DNA from 3 places in the Streptosporangium fragile genome. Region 3 is predicted to be linked to each of the others. Evidence: riboswitches for the same ligand, from Rfam matches in the RefSeq annotation. Region 3 holds a riboswitch; each other region holds the start of a gene.
What was found. A riboswitch is a leader RNA that binds a small molecule or an ion and turns the genes downstream of it on or off. The one in region 3 is predicted to bind S-adenosylmethionine.
Positions count from the first base shown of each region.

Region 1 (6,249 bases), on a different contig from region 3:
TCCGGCCGGGCTGCTCCACGCCGATCCGCTCCAGCAGCTCGGACGACTCCGCGATGAGCGTCACCATGTGGTTGGCCGCGCCCGCCAGGGCCGCGTGGTAGAGCGCCCGGTCGTCGTCGGCGATCCAGACCGGCTCACCCTCCATCTCGATGACCAGGGCCTCGGCCACCGGGCGGAGCGGTTCGGGCGCGGTGACCCCGTAGGAGATGCCGGTCAGGCGGCGCAGGTCGTCGTCGCGGCCGGTGAAGGTCATCACCGGGTGGAGCGCCAGCGGCAGGGCCCCGGCCTTGACCGCCGGGTTGAGCACCGACAGGCCGTACGCGCCGCTGGTGTGGGCCACCAGCTTGCCGCGCAGGTCGACGCCGGTGCCCGCCAGGCCGGAGACCAGGTCGGGCAGCACGTCGTCGGGGACCGTCAGCAGGACGAGGTCGGACTGGGCCACCACGTCCTCGGGCCGGGTGGGAACGAGCCCGAGCCGCTCGACCGCCCGCTCCCTGGAGGCGTCGGAGACGCCGCTCGCCGCGACGATCCGGTGACCCGCCCGGGCGAGGGCGGCGCCGAGCGCCGAACCGACCTTTCCCGTTCCGACCACCCCGACGGCCAGACGTGCCGGGCGATCCACTGCGTCCATGACGTCACGTCCTTCGGCCATGTGGGGCTCCGTACCCGATTGACCAGCGTAACGGGCCGGGTCGCCGCAACCGCGCCAAGGCACGCGCCGAACGACCGTACGGGGCGTCGCCGCCGGTTGCCGGGACGTCGACAACGCCTGTGCAAATCAGTGACAGAATGCAGTCATGTATTCACTCGAAGCGTCAGCGCGCGGCGATCTCGTCCCCTCTCCACGGCGGGTGACGTCGGCGGACGTGTGGCTCACCTGGCGTGCCGCGATGGAGCAGGCACTCTACGGCGAGAGCGGTTTCTACCTTCGAGAGCGCCCCTCCGGGCATTTCCGCACCTCGGTCGGGGCCTCCCCCGTCTTCGCCGAGGCCGTGCTGCGCGAGCTCACGGCGGTGGACGAGGCCCTGGGCCGTCCCGCCGTGCTCGACCTCGTCGACGTCGGCGCCGGTGAGGGCAGGCTGGCCTCCGGCGTGCTGGCCGCCGCCCCGCCCGGACTGCGGTCGAGACTCCGGGTGACCGCGGTCGACCTGGCTCCCCGGCCGTCGCGGCTGCCCGAGGAGATCGTCTGGGCGCGGCTCGTGCCGGACGCGATCCACGGCCTGGTGATCGCCAACGAGTGGCTGGACAACGTCCCCGTCGACGTCGTCGAGCAGACGGCCGACGGGCCCCGGCTGGTCCAGGTCAACCTCGCCGACGGCGAGGAGCGGCTGGGCGGCAGGCCCACCGAGGAGGACCTGGCGTGGCTGGGCCGCTGGTGGCCGATGCGGACCGCGGGCGAACGGGCCGAGATCGGCAGGCCGCGCGACGAAGCCTGGGCTGCGGTGATCGCCCGGCTCGCGCGGGGCCGGGCGATCGCGATCGACTACGCCCACTCCCGCGACGACCGCCCGCCCTACGGCACGCTGGCCGGGTACCGCGACGGCGCGACGGTCGCGCCGGTGCCCGACGGCTCGTGCGACATCACCGCTCACGTGGCGCTGGACGCCTGCGCGGACGCCGGGAGGCGGGCGGGGGCCGCCACGACGGCACTGACCACCCAGCGCGAGGCCCTGCGCGCGCTGGGCGTCACCGGGCGCCGCCCGTCCGTCGAGCATGCCCGCGACGACCCCCGTGGTTACCTGCAGGCCCTGGCCAGGGCCTCCGAGGAGGCGGAGCTGATCGCCGCCGAGGGGTTCGGCGGGTTCGGCTGGCTGGCGCAGAGCCGCGCCTGACCCGGCGCCCGGCCCCGCCGGACGACCGCCGGGCGGCGGGTGGACAGCGGTGCCCGCGGGGCGCCGGCCGGGCCGTCCCGGCACGTCGGCGGTACGGCAGGCGGTCAGGGGGTCAGGTGGTCACCTGGAGGGAGCGCAACCCGCGGATGATGTAACCCGGGCCCCAGGACGGTTCGGCGACGAGTTCCATCGTCGGCGCCTTGCGCAGCAGAGCGCCGAACGACTCGGCCAGTTCGATCCGGGCCAGCGGGGCGCCCAGGCAGAAGTGGATGCCGGCGCCGAAGGAGATGTGCGGGTTCTCGGCCCGGCTCACGTCGAGGCGGTCGGGGTCGGCGAAGACCTCGGGGTCGCGGTTGGCGGAGCCGAACAGCAGCGCCACCTCCGTACCGCGCGGGATGTCCACCCCACCCACCGAGATGTCCTCCAGCACCCAGCGCTCGAACATCTGCAGCGGCGTGTCCCAGCGCATCAGCTCCTCGATCGCCGTGGGCAGCAGACCGTGGTCCGCGCGGAGTCGCTCCAGCTCGGCCGGGTTGCGGAACAGCGACCACCAGCCGTTGCCGGTGACGTTGACGGTGGCCTCGTGCCCGGCGTTGAGCAGGAGCACGCAGGTGCCGACCAGTTCCTCCTCGGTGAGCTGGTCGCCCTCGTCGGCGACCAGGGCGAGCGCGCTGATGAGATCGTCGCCGGGGTCGGCGCGGCGGGCGCGGGCCAGCCCGACCAGGTAGTCCGAGAACTCCTGGGCGGCGCGCACCGCGGTGTGCTGGGCCTCGACGGAGGGGTTGAGCTCGTACATGCCGCAGATGTCGGCGGACCACGGCCGGAGCAGGTGGCGGTCGGCCTCGGGAACGCCGAGCATCTCGGCGATCACGGTCACCGGGAGCGGCTCGGCGACCTCCGCGATCAGGTCTCCCCCGCCCCGCTCGACGAACGCGTCCACGAGCTCGCCGGCGATCCGGGCGACCTTGGGGCGGAGCGCCTCGACCATGCGCGGAGTGAACGCCTTGGAGACCAGCCGACGCAGGCGGGTGTGGACGGGCGGCTCGACGTCGAGCATGCCCGCCCTGATCACCCGCCAGAACGGGTCCTGGAACTCGGGATCGTCCGGCCTGCCGAACTCCTGGTGGGTGGCCACGTGCAGGTAGGACCGGCCGAGCCTGCGGTCGCGCAGCAACGCGTTGACGTCGGCGTGCCGGGCGATCAGCCATTGGCCGGTCGGCTCGAAGAAGCTGACCGGCCGCTCCCGCCTCAGTTCGTCGTAGACGTCGTACGGATGGGCGATGAACTCCGGACTCCAAGGATCAAAGTGCACTTAAGCATCGTAATCCCCACCTCAAAGGTCTCCCATCCACCGGCCACCCCCGAGAGTCCCGCCGGGGAGCCGGTCCGGCCGACCCCGTCCGGAAGCAGGGGACCGGGAGACCCGGGGAGGTGTCTAGGAGCCGGCCTGTTCGCCCGTCTGCCCCTCGGCCTGGTAGCGACGGTGCAGCTCGACCGGCTCCTCCCTGCCCGCCTTGCCGCGCATCCGGATGTTGAGCAACTCCACGACGAGCGAGAACGCCATCGCGAAGTAGATGTAGCCCTTGGAGATGTGCTGCTCAAGGCCCTCGGCGATCAGCACGACGCCGATCAGCACCAGGAAGGACAGGGCAAGCATCTTGATGCTCGGGTGCCGGTCCACGAAGCGGCTGATCGGCCCGGACGCGACCAGCATCACGACGACGGAGACGATGACGGCGGCGATCATGACGGCGAGCTCGTCGACCATGCCCACCGCGGTGATCACCGAGTCGAGCGAGAAGATGATGTCGAGGATCATGATCTGGACGATCACGGCGGTGAAGGAGGCGGCCACCTTGCCGCCCGCATGGCCGGACTTGCCCTCCAGGCTGTCGTGCATCTCGTAGACGCTCTTGCCCAGCAGGAACAGGCCGCCGAATATCAGGATCAGGTCGCGCCCGGATATCCCCTGCCCGAAGACCTCGAAGAGCGGGTTCGTGAGCCGCACCACCCACGACAGCGCCAGCAGCAGGGCCAGCCGGCTCAGCAGGGCGACGAGAAGACCGAGCTTGCGCGCCCTGTCACGCTGTTCTTCGGGGAGCTTCCCCACCAGGATCGAGATGAAGATGATGTTGTCGATCCCCAGAACGATCTCCAGAGCGACAAGGGTGAAGAACCCTATCCATATCTCCGGGTTGGTCACCCAGTCCATTTACGCCTCCTCCGTCGGTTGTCGGCCTCAACCGGCTCTCACCATTGACTGCCTGGACGACTGGCGAGCGCTCTGAGTTCCTGCCCGGATACCGGTCTGGTCACATTTCGGGCTTGCGAGATGCGGCGGGGAGTCGGTTATAGTTCCGGCGTAGGTCATGAGTGCCAGTGACAAGCCCCGGCTCGCTGGCCGGCAACCCTCGCGTCCGCGGCGGGGTGCCCCGGGTGAAGACCTGGTCCGGCACGAGGTGTGCCGGGCAAGCGCGGGCTCCACGCACCAACGCCACGGCTTGGGGTCCGACGACCTCGAAGGAGCCCCGGCGTGTCCACACTGACGATCCTCACCGCTGCCACCGCCGCCGACGCCGCCGCCCCGGGCGTTCCCGCGGCTCCGGACGCCTCCGCGGTCCCGGCCGTCCCCGCGACCCGCCCGTCCGGCGACCGGCCGATCCCCGCGGTGCTCGGCTCGGACCTGGAGGTCCCGGTCAGGGGCGGCAGGCTCGTCCGCTACGCCAACCTCGACTACGCCGCCAGCGCCCCCTGTCTGGAGCCGGTGAGCGCCGCCGTCGCCGCCGCGCTCCCGGCCTACTCCAGCGTCCACCGCGGCGCCGGGTACGCGTCCCAGCTCACCACGGCCCGCTACGAGCAGGCCCGGCACACCGTCCGCGCCTTCGTCGGGGCCCGCCCCGACGACTCGGTGATCTTCACCCGCAACACCACCGACGCGACCAACCTGCTGGCCCGCAGCCTGCCCGAGGGGACCACCGCCGTGGTCTTCGACACCGAGCACCACGCCTCGCTCCTGCCCTGGGGTGACGCGGTGCGGCTGGCGCCCCCGGCCTTCCCCGGCGAGGCCGTGCGCGCCGCCGACGAGGCCCTGGCCGCGATCGACGGCTCCAAGCTGCTGGTGGTGACCGCCGCCTCCAACGTCACCGGCGAGCTGTGGCCGATCGCCGCGCTGGCCCACATCGCCCACCGCCACGGCGCCCGCATCCTCGTCGACGCCGCCCAGCTCGTCCCGCACCGGCCCCTCAACCTGACCGCGCTCGACCTCGACTACGTGGTCTTCTCCGGCCACAAGCTCTACGCCCCGTTCGGCACCGGCGCGCTGGTCGGCCGCGCCGACTGGCTGGCGGAGGCGGAGCCGTACCTCAGGGGCGGCGGCGCGGTCCGGGCCGTGAACGACGGCGAGACCGACTGGCACGACGACCCCGAGGCCCGCCACGAGGCCGGCACCCCGAACGTCCTGGGCGCCGTCGCGCTGGCCGCCGCCTGCGACGCCCTGAGCGCCACCGGGTGGAACGCGCTGGTCCGCGAGGAGGAGCGTCTCCTCGGCCGCCTGCGCGCGGGCCTGGCCACCGTCCCGGGCGTCCAGGAGCTGTCCCTGTGGGGCCCGGACCACCCCCGCGTCGGCATCGTCTCCTTCGTCGTGGCGGGATTCACCGCCCGCGAGGTCGCCGAGACGCTCTCCGCCGACCACGGCATCGGCGTCCGCGACGGCAAGTTCTGCGCCCACCCCTTCGTCCGCCACCTCCTCGGCGCCAAGGACGGCGGCTGCGACGACGTCACCGCCTCCGCCGTCCGCGCCTCCATCGGCATCGGCACCACCTCGGAGCACGTCGACCGCCTCGTCGCCGCCCTGCGGGATCTTGTCTCGCGCGCCTGACGTGACAGCATGGGGCTATGACTGAGCCTCGTGCCGAGGGCGTGTCCCGGAGCCTGGACGTGGGAATCGGGGCGGGAGCCGGCGCCGTGCAGGAAACGCACGGCAAGGAGCTCGCCACCGAGGACATGGTCCTCAACATCGGGCCGCAGCACCCGTCCACGCACGGCGTGCTGCGCCTGCGCCTCACCCTGGACGGTGAGCGGATCAGCGCGGCCGAGCCGGTCGTGGGCTACATGCACCGCGGCGCGGAGAAGCTGTTCGAGGTCCGGGACTACCGGCAGATCATCGTCCTGGCCAACCGGCACGACTGGCTGTCGGCGTTCGCCAACGAGCTGGGCGTCGTGCTGGCGGTGGAACGCATGCTCGGCATGGAGGTCCCGGTCAGGGCCGTCTGGACGCGCACGCTGATGGCCGAGCTCAACCGGGCGCTCAGCCACCTGATGTTCCTCGGCTCCTATCCCCTGGAGCTCGGCGCGATCACCTCGATCTTCTACGCCTTCCGGGAACGCGAGACCCTCCAGGGGGTGATGGAGGAGATCT
Region 1 is NZ_BAAAVI010000001.1:166,352-172,600, reverse strand. It holds gene ABD841_RS00820 (Rossmann-like and DUF2520 domain-containing protein) at 1-631, opposite strand, end outside; gene ABD841_RS00815 (SAM-dependent methyltransferase) at 798-1,832, shown strand; gene ABD841_RS00810 (cytochrome P450) at 1,945-3,144, opposite strand; gene ABD841_RS00805 (TerC family protein) at 3,268-4,044, opposite strand; SAM riboswitch class IV at 4,198-4,313, shown strand; gene ABD841_RS00800 (aminotransferase class V-fold PLP-dependent enzyme) at 4,366-5,709, shown strand; gene ABD841_RS00795 (NADH-quinone oxidoreductase subunit D) at 5,727-6,249, shown strand, end outside.
Region 1: another riboswitch for S-adenosylmethionine. It lies ahead of ABD841_RS00800 (aminotransferase class V-fold PLP-dependent enzyme); the one in region 3 lies ahead of ABD841_RS14985 (FAD/NAD(P)-binding protein).

Region 2 (6,249 bases), on a different contig from region 3:
GCAGGGCGCCCCTTCTGGCGCGCTCGGCCTCGGACATGGTCAGGCCCTCGTGCAGGGCGGCGGCCGTGGCCGAGACGTCGTAGGGGTTGACCGTCAGCGCGTGCTCGCCCAGCTCGGCCGCCGCGCCCGCCTCTCGCGACAGCACCAGCACGCTGGTGGGCGACAGGATGGGCCCCTCCTTGGCCACCAGGTTCATGCCGTCGCGGATCGGGTTGACCAGCAGCACGTCGGCCAGCCGGTAGGCGGCCAGCGAGCGCGGGTAGTCGTCGTTGACGTTGAGGATCAGCGGATCCCAGTCTTCGGTGGCGTACTCGTCCTCGATCTCCTGGGCGCAGCGCTGCACGGCCGCGGTGTACTCGCGGTATTCGGGCAGGTCGTGCCGGGACGGGTAGGCGAAGGCCAGGTGGGTCACCCGGCCGTGCCATTCCGGGTGGGTCGCGAGGAACTCCCGGTAGGCGGTCAGGCCTCGGACGATGTTCTTGGAGAGCTCGGTCCTGTCGATCCGCACGATCAGCCTGCGGTCGCCCACCTGGTCGCGGAGCGCGGCCATGTGCGACTCGACGTCGGGTTCCGAGGCCCGCGCCCACAGCGCCTTGCCGTCGACGCCCAGGCTGTGCACGCCGATCCGGGTGGTCCGGCCGGCGTACGTGACCGTGCGCTCGCCGCGGTCGACCCGGGCGCCGAGCAGCGTCTCGCAGCAGTCCATGAACGCCCCGCCCCAGCGGGCGGTCAGGAAGCCCGCGTGGTCGGCGCCCAGGATGCCTTCCAGAAGCTCGGTCCCGACGTCGTCGGGGAGCAGGCTGAAGTATTCGGGCGGGGCCCACGGGGTGTGCGAGAAATGGGCGATCCGTACGTCCGGCCGTTCGCCCCTGAGCATGGTCGGGGCGAGGCTCAGGTGGTAGTCCTGCACCAACACCCGCGCCCCGTGCGCGGCCTCCTCGGCCAGCGCCATCGCGAACGCCTCGTTGTACGTCCGGTACGACTCCCACTCCCGGCGGAACCTGGCGTCGAAGTGCGGCCGGTTGGGGGTGTCGTACAGCAGGTGGTTGACGAACCACAGGGTGGAGTTGGCGACCGCGTTGTAGGCGCGGTGGAAGGTCGCCGGGGGGATGTCGAGCATCCGCAGCGCCCCGGTGTCGTAACCCGCGTGGTCGAGCCGGCCGCCGGGCGCCTGCCGCACGGCGCTGCGGTCACCGTCGGACAGCGCCGCGCAGACCCAGAGCATGTTGAGGTCCTTGGCCACCTCGGACAGACCTGAGACCAGGCCGCCCCCGCCCCTGCGCATGGACAGGGCCCCTTCCTCGGAGAGGGTGAAGGAGACGGGGCCGCGGTTGGAGGCGACCAGGATCGCGTTCATCGGATTCCTCCAGCGTGGACTTGGGCTTCAGCCCCAGGGGGAAACGCGTGACGGTGACACACCGTGTTTGGACGGTACCGATCGTCCGGTAGGGAGAGCCAAGCTGCCGGGCCTACCGCCGGGCCGGTGGGATGTGGTGCCTGTGCAGGCTATGTCGGACCCCGCCTGGGTTCGTCCCGGGGGGCGATCGCCGGTGAAGCGGGAACCCGACCCGTGAGGACCGGAATCCCGCGGCTTCAGTCGTGGGGAGGAGGTCAATCAATCCCCCAGCCTAAGAGACACGCTTGCCCTGAAGATTAACCGGGACCCCGCCGGGATGCCCTGTTCTTCCGGACAGGAAGAACGGCGTTCATCGGGTCACGTCAGCTCTTGTCAGCGGCCCGATGAGCATCTACGGGTTCCGTATCATTTCCGGCACCTGGCGACAGGTCGGCAACCGCGTCCCCCGACCGTAGGATGTCCTGCGACCGTGACCGCTGATGGGGGCTCGCAATGGCGCTGGACGAGACGACCGAGGACCTGGGCCGCGCGGCCGCCCAAGGCGACCACCGCGCGCTCGGCGAACTGTTGAAGCGGATCGAGCCCGACGTTTTCCGCCACTGTCACCGGATCCTCCCCTACCGGCAGGACGCCGAGGAGGCCTGCCAGGACACCCTCCTGGCAGTGGCGCGCAATATCAGCCGTTTCGAGGGGCGTGCCCGGTTCAGCACCTGGCTGCACATCGTGACGGCCAACTGCGCCAGGACCACCTACCGCTCGCTGAAGCGGCGCGCCGCCGAGCAGAGCTCGGACGAGCTGCCGCTGCAGCGCCCCGACGTCGCCCGGGTGAGCGTGATCGCCGGTTCCCGGCTGGACCTGCTCGACGCGATGGAGGCGCTGGAGGCCGACAAGCCCGAACTGGCCCAGGCGCTGGTGCTGCGCGACATCTGCCAGCTCGACTACAGCGAGGTGGCCGAGCAGCTGGGCATCCCCCTGGGCACCGCCAAGTCCCGCATCCACCAGGCGCGCAAGTACGTGCAGGGGGCGCTGGGCGACGCCTACGGGCTGTTCTGACCCCGCCCGCGGTGTTCCGGCCGCGCCACGGGTTCCCGGTCGTACCCGCGGGGCATGCCGACGTGTGAGGTCTCCGTCCGGCCCACGGCGTCCGGCGGGTGGTGCGCGTCTCCGCAACAGGGCTCGGCGCCACTCTTCGGGCCGATGTTCCGCAAACCGCCGACCCCGGGCGGCGGCTTCGCCGCTCGGCTCAGCTCCCGTATTTCGGGCGTGCGCGGCGCTGCCCGCCTGTTACCCTTGGCCGCGGTACCAATCGGGTACCACTGACGAAACCTCATCAGGAGAGCCGTAGCCCTTCCGGGACTACCCCACACGCCGTACCGGCGTGTGGTTTCCGCATTCAGCCGCGGCATTCTCCTGTTGTTGTTTCGTCGACACGTGAACTACCTGTCGCGGCTCTGACCTCGAACGAGGAGTTCACATGTCTGTTCGTCTCCTTCCCGCGACGGCGACTCATCTCGAGGCGTACGTCCGCGATCCCGGTGAGCTCGCCGAGCTTCTCGGCACCTCGCTGCCCGAGGGCTGGCCCGAGTTCCCGCAGGCCATCTCGTTCACTCTGGACCTGTTGCGTCAGCGACCGGACGAGGGCGAGTGGTGGATGTACTTCTTCCTCGACTCCGCAAGCGGTGACCTGGTCGGTTCCGGGGGCTACAAGGGCGCCCCCGTCGACGGCGCCGTGGAAATCGGCTACGAGATCGCGCCGGGGTTCCGCCGCCGCGGCCTCGGTGGCGCCGCCGCGGACGCGCTCGTCGCCCGCGCTTTCCAGCACGGAGAGGTCACCCGTGTGACCGCGCACACTCTGGCGGGTGACGCTGCTTCCGGTGGGGTGCTCCGCAACGCCGGATTCAGCGTCGACGCCCGGATCGAGGATCCCGAGCACGGCGCGGTCGAACGGTGGGTCCGCACCCGGGCGGAGTGACGGTCCGCGAGCTGACCGACTGGTGTGAGAGGCGCCGTGTTCCTCCGGTTCTCGTCGTGGATGCGGCGAGCTTGATGAGGTAGCTCGTTCATCGGTGTTCTCCTGCCGTGGCTCGTGCTCGTCCGTATGGACGACTCGGCCGCGGCGGGAGTCGCCGCCGCAACGGCAATCTGTCCGCCAGGTAACACGTTGTGTCTTGAATCGTGAGACGGGTGGTCAGGGTCCCCGCGCGGCGGGGTAGAGTGCAGGAGACCTGCCCGTCAGGTCCAAAACTGAATATTTGCTCATCCAGAGGGGTGGAGGGACCGGCCCTGCGAAGCCCCGGCAACCCTCCCGGTTCAAGACTCGTGATCTGACGAGGTCGGCCGGGACAGGTGCCAATTCCGGTCTGCGGCCAGGGTGGTCGCAGACGAAGATGAGGGAAAGGCCTCGCTTCATGGTGCTTGTGACCGCTGAGAACACCACCGCTTTCGCTCCCGCTCAGGACTTCGGACCGGCCGTCGCCCTGTCCTGCCGCGAGTGTGGTGCCCGCTACGACCTCGGCCCCAGCTTCGCCTGTATCGAGTGTTTCGGGCCCCTTGAGATCGCCTACGAGTTCGGCCGCGTGACCCGGGCTCAGATCGCCGAGGGGCCGACCAACATCTGGCGTTACCGCGCCCTGCTGCCCGTCCCGGCGGACGTGGCAGACAAGCCGAACATGGCCCCCGGCTGGACCAAGCTGGTCAGGGCCGACAACCTCGCCCGCGAGCTGGGCATCCGCTCGCTGCACGTCAAGGACGACTCCGGCAACCCCACGCACTCCTTCAAGGACCGCGTGGTGGCCATCGCCGTCGAGGCGGCCCGCAACTTCGGCTTCCACACCCTCTCCTGCTCCTCCACCGGCAACCTGGCGGGTGCCGTCACCGCCGCCGCCGCCCGCGCCGGGCTGGACGCGTGCGTGTTCATCCCCGCGAACCTGGAGGAGGCCAAGATCGTCATGGCCTCGGTGTACGGCGGCAAGCTCGTCGGCATCGAGGGGACCTACGACGACGTCAACCGCTTCTGCTCGGAGCTGATCGGCGACGAGCTGGGCGACCGCTGGGGCTTCGTCAACGTGAACCTGCGGCCCTACTACGCCGAGGGTTCCAAGACCCTGGCGTACGAGATCGCCGAGCAGCTCGGCTGGCGCATCCCGGACCAGGTCATCGTCCCGGTCGCCTCCGGCTCCCAGCTCACGAAGATCGACAAGGGCTTCAAGGAGCTGATCGCCCTCGGCCTGGTCGAGGAGAAGCCGTACAAGATCTTCGCGGCCCAGGCCGAGGGGTGCTCCCCGGTCTCGGCCGCCTACAAGGCGGGCCACGATGTGATCCGCCCGGTCAAGCCGGACACGATCGCCAAGTCGCTGGCGATCGGCAACCCGGCCGACGGCCCCTACGTCCTGGACATCGCCCGCCGCACCGGCGGGGCGGTCGAGGACGTCACCGACGCCGAGATCGTCGAGGCGATCCGCCTGCTGGCCAGGACCGAGGGCATCTTCGCCGAGACCGCCGGCGGTGTCACCGTCGGCGTCCTGCGCAAGCTGGTCGCCTCCGGGGTCCTGGACCCCGAGGCGGAGACCGTGGTCCTCAACACCGGCGACGGCCTGAAGACCCTCGACGCGGTGGCCGGCGAGGCGCGCCCCACCGCCGTCATTCGGCCTTCTCTTGACGCATTCCGTACGGCTATCGCCTGAAAATCGTGAAAGGTATTGAACTATGAGCGTTTCTGTACGGATTCCGACGATTCTCCGGACTTACACCGGGGGCGCCGCCGAGGTGAACGCGGAGGGCGAGACCCTTCGTGACGTTCTCCAGAAGCTGGACGCCGACTTCCCGGGGATCGGGGCGCGTATTCTCGACGACACCGGTAAGATCAGGCGTTTCGTGAACGTCTACGTCGGTGACGAGGACGTCCGCTTCGCCGACAACCTCGACACCGCCACTCCCGCGGGCGTGCAGGTCTCCATCATCCCGGCGGTCGCCGGAGGCTGACCCGCGCGCCGGACGCCCGCGCGCCCCGTGCCGTCCCGGTTCCGTTCCGGGAGGGGGCCACTCCCGCGGCCCCCGCGCCGGCGCCCGTCCCGCCCGACCCATCCGACCTCACCCGACACCCGCCCGGCTCTGCCTGGGCGGGTGTCGTGCTTTGAGACGTAAGCTCATATTTGTGACAGCGGAAAATAATGTAATCTTTGACTAACTAATTGTGATAGTCAAACTCTCCTCGCGCACTAAATGGGTCCGTAAAGAGGTAGTTTGTTGGTTGACTCTGTTGCCCAACCACGTCCCACAGGTATGGTCGAGGACGATCGACGTAGGCGATGTCTCCGCCTCGGAGATTGAGGACTTCGCGAGAGGAATGGGCGTCGTCCTCAAGCCCAGTAAGAGGAGTCGCAAGTGGCGCAGGGCACCGTCAAATGGTTCAACGCGGACAAGGGCTACGGCTTCATCGCGGTAGACGGTGGTAAGGATGTGTTCGTCCATTACTCCGCAATCCTGATGGACGGCTACCGCTCGCTCGAACAGGGCCAGCGGGTCGAGTTCGAGATCACCCAAGGCCAGAAGGGCCCCCAGGCGGAATCCGTCCGGGCGGTCTGACGTAGCCGTTCCGTGAATTCGGCGGAAAGATTCGGTGGATCCGGCGGCAGCGCAGTCCGCTGGAGCCGTCGTGCCCGGCCCGGTTCACCCTCTTGGCGGGTGGGCCGGGCCTCCGCTTCCGGCCGACGCAGGTCACGGGACCGCGGCTTGCACTCGACAGGGTAGAGTGCTAGACAGATGGTTGGCACTCACGGTTCGAGAGTGCCAACCCTGGATCGAGGCGATGGGGCCTGCCGAACGGAGTCGTGGGCCCACATGCCGTCGCGGGCGTCGACTCGGTCCGGTGCAAGCCACCCTGTCTTTGGGAG
Region 2 is NZ_BAAAVI010000126.1:6,862-13,110, forward strand. It holds gene ABD841_RS39485 (alpha,alpha-trehalose-phosphate synthase (UDP-forming)) at 1-1,357, opposite strand, end outside; gene ABD841_RS39490 (RNA polymerase sigma factor) at 1,850-2,410, shown strand; gene ABD841_RS39495 (GNAT family N-acetyltransferase) at 2,832-3,329, shown strand; SAM riboswitch class I at 3,611-3,751, shown strand; gene thrC (threonine synthase) at 3,766-5,040, shown strand; gene ABD841_RS39505 (MoaD/ThiS family protein) at 5,063-5,338, shown strand; gene ABD841_RS39510 (cold-shock protein) at 5,741-5,941, shown strand.
Region 2: another riboswitch for S-adenosylmethionine. It lies ahead of thrC (threonine synthase); the one in region 3 lies ahead of ABD841_RS14985 (FAD/NAD(P)-binding protein).

Region 3 (6,249 bases):
GACTTCCACGACCGTCACGACGGCCGCATCGTCACCAAACCGCTGGACATCCCGTGGGTGGAGGGCGTCGGAGGCGGGATCACGGTGAGCCGGGCCTGCGAGCCGGTCACCGCCCGCGACCTGGCCCACACGGACGCGCTGCGGTTCTGCCCCGTCATCGTGCAGGAGCAGATACCCAAGCGGGTCGAGCTGCGCGTCACCGTCGTGGGCCGGCAGATCTTCGCCGCGGAGATCCACTCCCAGGTCTCGAACCGCGCCCGACTCGACTGGAGGCGGTACGACACGCACGTCACCCCGCACCGGATCCACCGTCTGCCCGACGAGGTCGCCGCTCGCTGCCTGGCGCTGACGGACCGTCTGGGGCTGCGGTACGGCGCGATGGACCTGATCGTCACCCCCGACGGCCGCTACGTCTTCCTGGAGATCAACCCCAACGGCCAGTGGCTGTGGATCGAGCACCTCACCGGCCTGCCGATCAGCGAGGCCGTCCGCGACATCCTCCTTGAAGGAGCCTGACCATGCTCGTCCCGTCCGATCGGCTCCCCGACGCCCTGTTCGCCGATGCCCTCGCCCACCTCCGGGACGCGGCCGGCCTCCAGCCCCGCGAGGCCAGGGAACACTTGGCCGCCGTCCACGACCGGTACCCGGATGTGCCGATGAGGCTGGTGTGGCGACGCGAGGCCGCCGACGGGTCCTGCCACTACGATCTGCTGATCAAGACGGCCGACGGCACGGTCTCGCTGGCCCTCGCCTCCGGCGCGGTTCTCCCCTGGCCGCTGCGCGGCAGCCAGCCGTCGGGGGACCAGGTCGTCGTCCGGGTCAACGGGATCGACCTGAAAATGGAGCGGGTGATCTCCATCCTGGACGTGCTATGGGAGGACGCCCGGCTGGCCGAAAGGCTGGTCAACGCCCAGCTGGTGGAGGAGGAGACCTCCGGCTGGCCGGTGGCTCTCACGGACGAGGAGCTCCAGGAGGCGACGGACGCCTTCCGCCGCGCGCGGGGCCTGCTCACTGTACGGGCCACCCGGGAATGGATGGCGCAGCGCGGGCTCGGTCTCGCCGCTCTGGAGGAACTGGTCACCGAGCAGGCCGCGGCGAGGCGTCTGCGCCGGCGGATCGTGGCCGGGCGCGTGGAAGCCGCCTTCGACGCCTGCCGCGACGAGTTCGACAGGCTGCACGTCCTGCGGTTGCAGTACGCCGAAGCGGAAGCCGCGCGGGACGCGCTCCCGCGGCTGCGTGATGCCGCGGACCCCGTGGCTCTGGCCAGGGGGGAGGTGCTCGCCGACGCGGCGGTCTGCCGGATGGAAGGGGTGCGCCGCCGCGACCTTCCCGCCGTGGCGGCCGCGGAGGGGGACGTGCTCGGTCCCTTCCCTCTCGAGGACGGCTTCGCCGTCGTGCGCGTGCTTCAGGTCCGGCCGGCGGTCCTCGACGACGCCACCCGCGCTCTGATCGAGGAGCGGCTTTTCGACGAGTGGCTGGCCGACCGGCGTCGGGAGGCCGTCATCGAGTGGTTCTGGGGAACGGCGACCCGTACCGAGGCTCTCAACGCGGCACTGGGGAACGCCCCCGGCGCCCGATAGGGGCGCCGGGGGCCGGACCCGGGCTTCGCCGGACGGCGGGCGGGCTCAGGTGACCAGAGTGAGCCAGCGGGGGGCGGCTCCGAAGGGGGCGGTGCCGTCCTTGACGGCCTCCAGCAGCCGGTCGGCGGTGGCACGGGCGTTCTCGATGACGTCGGGCGGGTAGGCGTACCGGATCTGGTGCTCCTCGAACTCGTCCTCGTCGTCCAGGAAGACCCGGCCGTCCCTGCGCATGCGGATCACGTCGAGATCCAGGTCGACCATGGTGACCTCGCCGGCGCTCCACCGCGGCACGGTGGAGATGTCGCAGTAGATCTCGGCCTTGTTCGGAGCGGCGTTGAAGGTCGCCGTCCACCAGCCGTCGCGGGGGAAAAGGATCACGAACGCGTAGGGCCAGACGACCGCGGGCCCGTCCCCCTTGTGGCCGCTGGAACCGGCCACGCAGCCGGTCCAGACGCCGTGCTCGTCCTCCCCGAGGAGCAGGGCGCGGTGGTGCCAGTGGAGGGATCCGTCGTACTTGCGGTAGACCACTCTCACGATCTCGTGTGACATGTCCACGACGATAAGGCTTGACAGAGATCTATGTATTTCCTACCTTCTAAATAGGTTAAGAGCGTCAGTGTGAAGCCCCGGCTGGCTGACCGGCAACCCTCGCACCGCGGCGGGGTGCCCCGGGGGAGACCTGGCGGCACGGTGGGCGTGCCGCAAGCGCGGACCCCTCGCGGGGTCACCGAGGCATGCACGGGAGCACCACATGTCGGAGATCACACTGCACCACGCGAGTCCCGCCGCGCCGCGCCGCGCCGGCCGGAACGAGTCCTGCCGCGGTGAGTCCCACCGGGGCGAGTTCCACCGGGGTGAGCCCTACCGTGGTCAGTCCCGTCGGGGCGAGCTCCATTGTGGCGAGTCCCACCGGGGCGAGCCCCACTGGGGTGAGTTCCACCGTTTCCACCGTGACGAGCCCTACCGCAGAGCCGCCGCATGACCGCCTCGATCGCCGTCGTCGGCGCCGGACCGACGGGCACCTGCCTGGTGGAGCGGATCTGCGCCAACGCGCCCGACCTGCTCGGCTGGCCGTCGCTGGACATCCACGTCGTCGACCCGCACCCCCCGGGCGGCGGCCGGGTCTGGCGCCGGGACCAGCCCGATCTGCTCTGGATGAACTCCGCGGCCGCCGACGTGACGCTCTTCACCGACGAGTCGGTCCGCTGCGAGGGGCCGATCCGGCCCGGGCCGTCGCTGGCCCAGTGGCTCGGCGGCGACCCCGGCAGGTTCGCCCCCCGGCCGGTCCACAACGAGTACCTGTCGCACGTCTTCCAGCACGCGGTGCGGACGGCTCCCCGCGGGGTCCGGGTGCACCTGCACGCCACCCGCGCGCTCGACCTGGCCGACATCCCCGGCGGCCAGGCGGTCCGGCTGGAGGACGGCCGGACCATCGAGGCCGACGCGGTGATCCTGACCCAGGGGCACGGCGACGTGACCCCGACCCGGGAGGAGAGCGCCCTGGCCGTCCAGGCCGCGCGCAGCGGGCTGCGCTACCTGCCCACCGGCTACACGGCCGACCTCGACCTGGACGGGATCCCCGGCGGCGAACCGGTGATCGTACGCGGCATGGGGCTGGCCTTCGTCGACCTGATGGTGCTGCTCACCTCCGGCCGGGGCGGGCGCTTCACCCGCGAGTACGACGGCGAGCTGGTCTACCTGCCCAGCGGGCGGGAGCCGCTGCTCCACGTCGGATCGCGCCGCGGCGTGCCGTACCACGCCAAGACCGGCTACCCCGTCGAAGGGATCCGCCCGCCGGTGCCCCGCTTCCTCACCGCCGAGGCACTGGGCGAGGGGCCGTGGCACTTCCGCAGGGACGTCTGGCCGCTGGTCGCCAAGGAGCTGGCCTTCGCCTACTACCACGAGCTGATCACCGCCCACCCCAAGCGGTCCCGCCTCACCTGGCCGGAGTTCGAGGAGGCCTTCGCCGCCGAGGAATGGCGCAGCGCCGGGATGCGCAAGCTGATCCGCGCGGCCGTTCCCCGCCACCTGGACCGGCTGGACTTCGACCGGCTGGACCGGCCGCTGGAGGGCATCCGGTTCGGCGACGCGGCCGGGCTGCAGAAGTGGATGCACGGCTACCTCTCGGTCGACCTGGCCCGGCGCTCCGACCCGGAACACAGCGCCGACCACGCCATGATCCTCGGGCTGCTCTCCGTCTACGGCGTCCTGGCCGAGCTGGGCATCTCCGACCCCTGGTTCCACGGCTTCTTCAGCTCCATCGCCAGCGGCCCGCCCGGTCCCCGCCTGGAAGAGCTGCGTGCCCTGGCCAGGGCCGGGGTGATCACCTTCCTCGGCGCCGACCTGCGGGTCGAGCACCACGACGGGCACTGGTGGGCGCAGAGCGCCAGCGCGCCCGGCGGCGTCCGAGCCGGGACGCTGATCGAGGCCCGGCTGCCCGCGCCCAGCGTGAGCAGGGCCGTCGACCCGCTGATCACCGCGCTCCACGGGCGGGGCGAGGCCGACGAGGAGTTCGGCCTGCTCCGGGTGCGTCCGGCCGACCGTCGCGTGCTCGACCGGACCGGCGCCCCCCACCCCCGCAGGTTCGCCTTCGGCCCCTGGGCCGTGGGCGGCTGGGCCACCGGCGGCTTCGCCCGGCCCGGTCTCAACGCCCCGCTCTTCCGCCATGCCGACGCCCTTGCCCGGATCGTGCTGTCCGAGGCCGTCGGCGCCCGCCTCCACCACGTCGCCTGACCCACCCGGAACACCCGCTGGAAGGAGAACGAAGCCGCCGCTCCCGCTCCACGCGCCCGCCGGCCAGATCCCCACGGCACCGGCGTCACCTGGATCACCTCACCCTTGAGCCGGTCTCCGGCACTCCCCACAGCGCTTGCGACACCCGGACCGGGACGTGAGCGCCCTCGTACCCACCCGGCGGCGGGGGCTGGCCGCCGCCGGGTGTCACCCTTCAGCGGGGCTCGACCGGCTCCGTCACCGGATGCCGGTCGGGGGCGTCCGCCGGGGAGGGGGCCGGGGCGTCCACCGGGGACCGGCCGAGGCTGCGGACATCGGGCAGGAGCAGAACCCCCAGGCAGGAGACCGCGATCACCGCCGCCGCGCCGTACAGGGTGGCGCCCGTGCCCACCACGGTGGCCAGCGGCCCGGCCAGGGCCATGCCGAAGGGCATCAGCCCGAGGGAGAGCATCCAGTCGTAGGCGGACACCCGGGAGATCGCCTCGGCCGGGATGTGCTCCTGCACCGCGGTCTCCCACAGCGGCGCCATGAACGCCAGGCCGCCGGTCATCATCCCGTACGCCACCGCGACGACCGGTGCGGACGCCCCGGCGGCGAGCAGGGCCAGCGGCAGCGCGCCGAGCGCCAAGGCCAGGTTGGCCGCGACGAGGGGCCTGCGCGACCTGGACCGCAGAGCCAGGAGCGCCCCGCACAGGGCACCGATCGTGCCGCCCTGCACGATCGTCCCCCAGGCCAGCTCGCCGCCGAGGCTCCCGACGGCGATCACCGGGCCGATCGTGACCAGCGCGCAGCGGCCCAGGTTCCACAGGGCGTGGCCGATCAGGTTCGTCCAGTACCACCGGTGGCGGCGCAGCTCCGACCAGCCCTCGGCGAGCTGCGCGGCGAACCGTTCGTGCGGCGCGGCCGGGATCGGCGCGAGCCGGAGCCGCCCCAGCAGCACGGCGCTGATCGCGAACGTCGCGGCGTCCAGCAGCAGCGCCCACCCCGGTCCGGCGGTCAGCGCCACGGCGGTCGCGATGCCCGGGCCGAGCAGCATGGACCCGCGCTGGGCGATCGCCATGAGCGCGTTGGCCCGGGGCAGGTGCTCCGGCGCCACGGTGGCGGGCACCAGACCGGTCGAGGCGGGCAGGAAGAACGCCGACGCCGCGCCGGAGAGCGCGGCCAGCGCCGCCAGATGGACGATGTTCACCGTGCCGGTGATCAGCTCGATGCCCATGACCGCGTGGGTGAGCCCGCGAACCACGTCCGTGCTCAGCATCAAGCGGTGCCGGGGGAGGCGGTCGGCCCAGACCCCGCCGGGGAGCATCAGCGCCACCGTGGCGACCGACTGGGCGGCCAGGACCACGCCGAGGTCGGTGGCCGAACCGGTCGCCGTCACGATCGCCAGGGCAAGGGCGACCGACGTGACGGCGTCGCCGACGTGTGAGAGCGCCTGACCGCTCCAGAGCAGGAGAAAACGGTGGTCGCGGAGGGGCGCCCAGAGATCTCTGACGGAGGACATGCGCGAGAAGTTACTACGAAATCAAAATATATGCATCCGTATAAAGAATTGATCTTCGTGGGGGAGAGGATTCTCTCGGGGTGTGGGAGGCGGTCGGAGAAAACAGCTGACGCGGGGGCGGAAGGGGAGAGCCGTCGCAACGGGGCCTGAAGCGGCGGAGTGTGGGGGCGGAGTGTGGAACGGCGGGGCGTGGGGCGGCGGGGCGTAGGAGGGGGGCGGAGTGTGGAACGGCGGGGCGTGGGAGCGGGCGCCGCCGGGACGGCCGTTACCCTGTGGACATGGCCGAGCAGGACTCCATCGACCGGCACATCGCGCACTGGTCGCGCGAACTGTCCGACCTCGACCCCCGGATCGAGGGGATCACCACGCGCATGCAGATGCTCGTGCGCGTGCTCAATCGCGACAAGGAGGCCTGGCTGGCGGCGGGCGGGCTCA
Region 3 is NZ_BAAAVI010000019.1:33,847-40,095, forward strand. It holds gene ABD841_RS14970 (MvdC/MvdD family ATP grasp protein) at 1-516, shown strand, start outside; gene ABD841_RS14975 (TIGR04500 family putative peptide maturation system protein) at 519-1,580, shown strand; gene ABD841_RS14980 (DUF402 domain-containing protein) at 1,626-2,129, opposite strand; SAM riboswitch class IV at 2,183-2,294, shown strand; gene ABD841_RS14985 (FAD/NAD(P)-binding protein) at 2,559-4,313, shown strand; gene ABD841_RS14990 (MFS transporter) at 4,528-5,814, opposite strand; gene ABD841_RS14995 (MarR family winged helix-turn-helix transcriptional regulator) at 6,093-6,249, shown strand, end outside.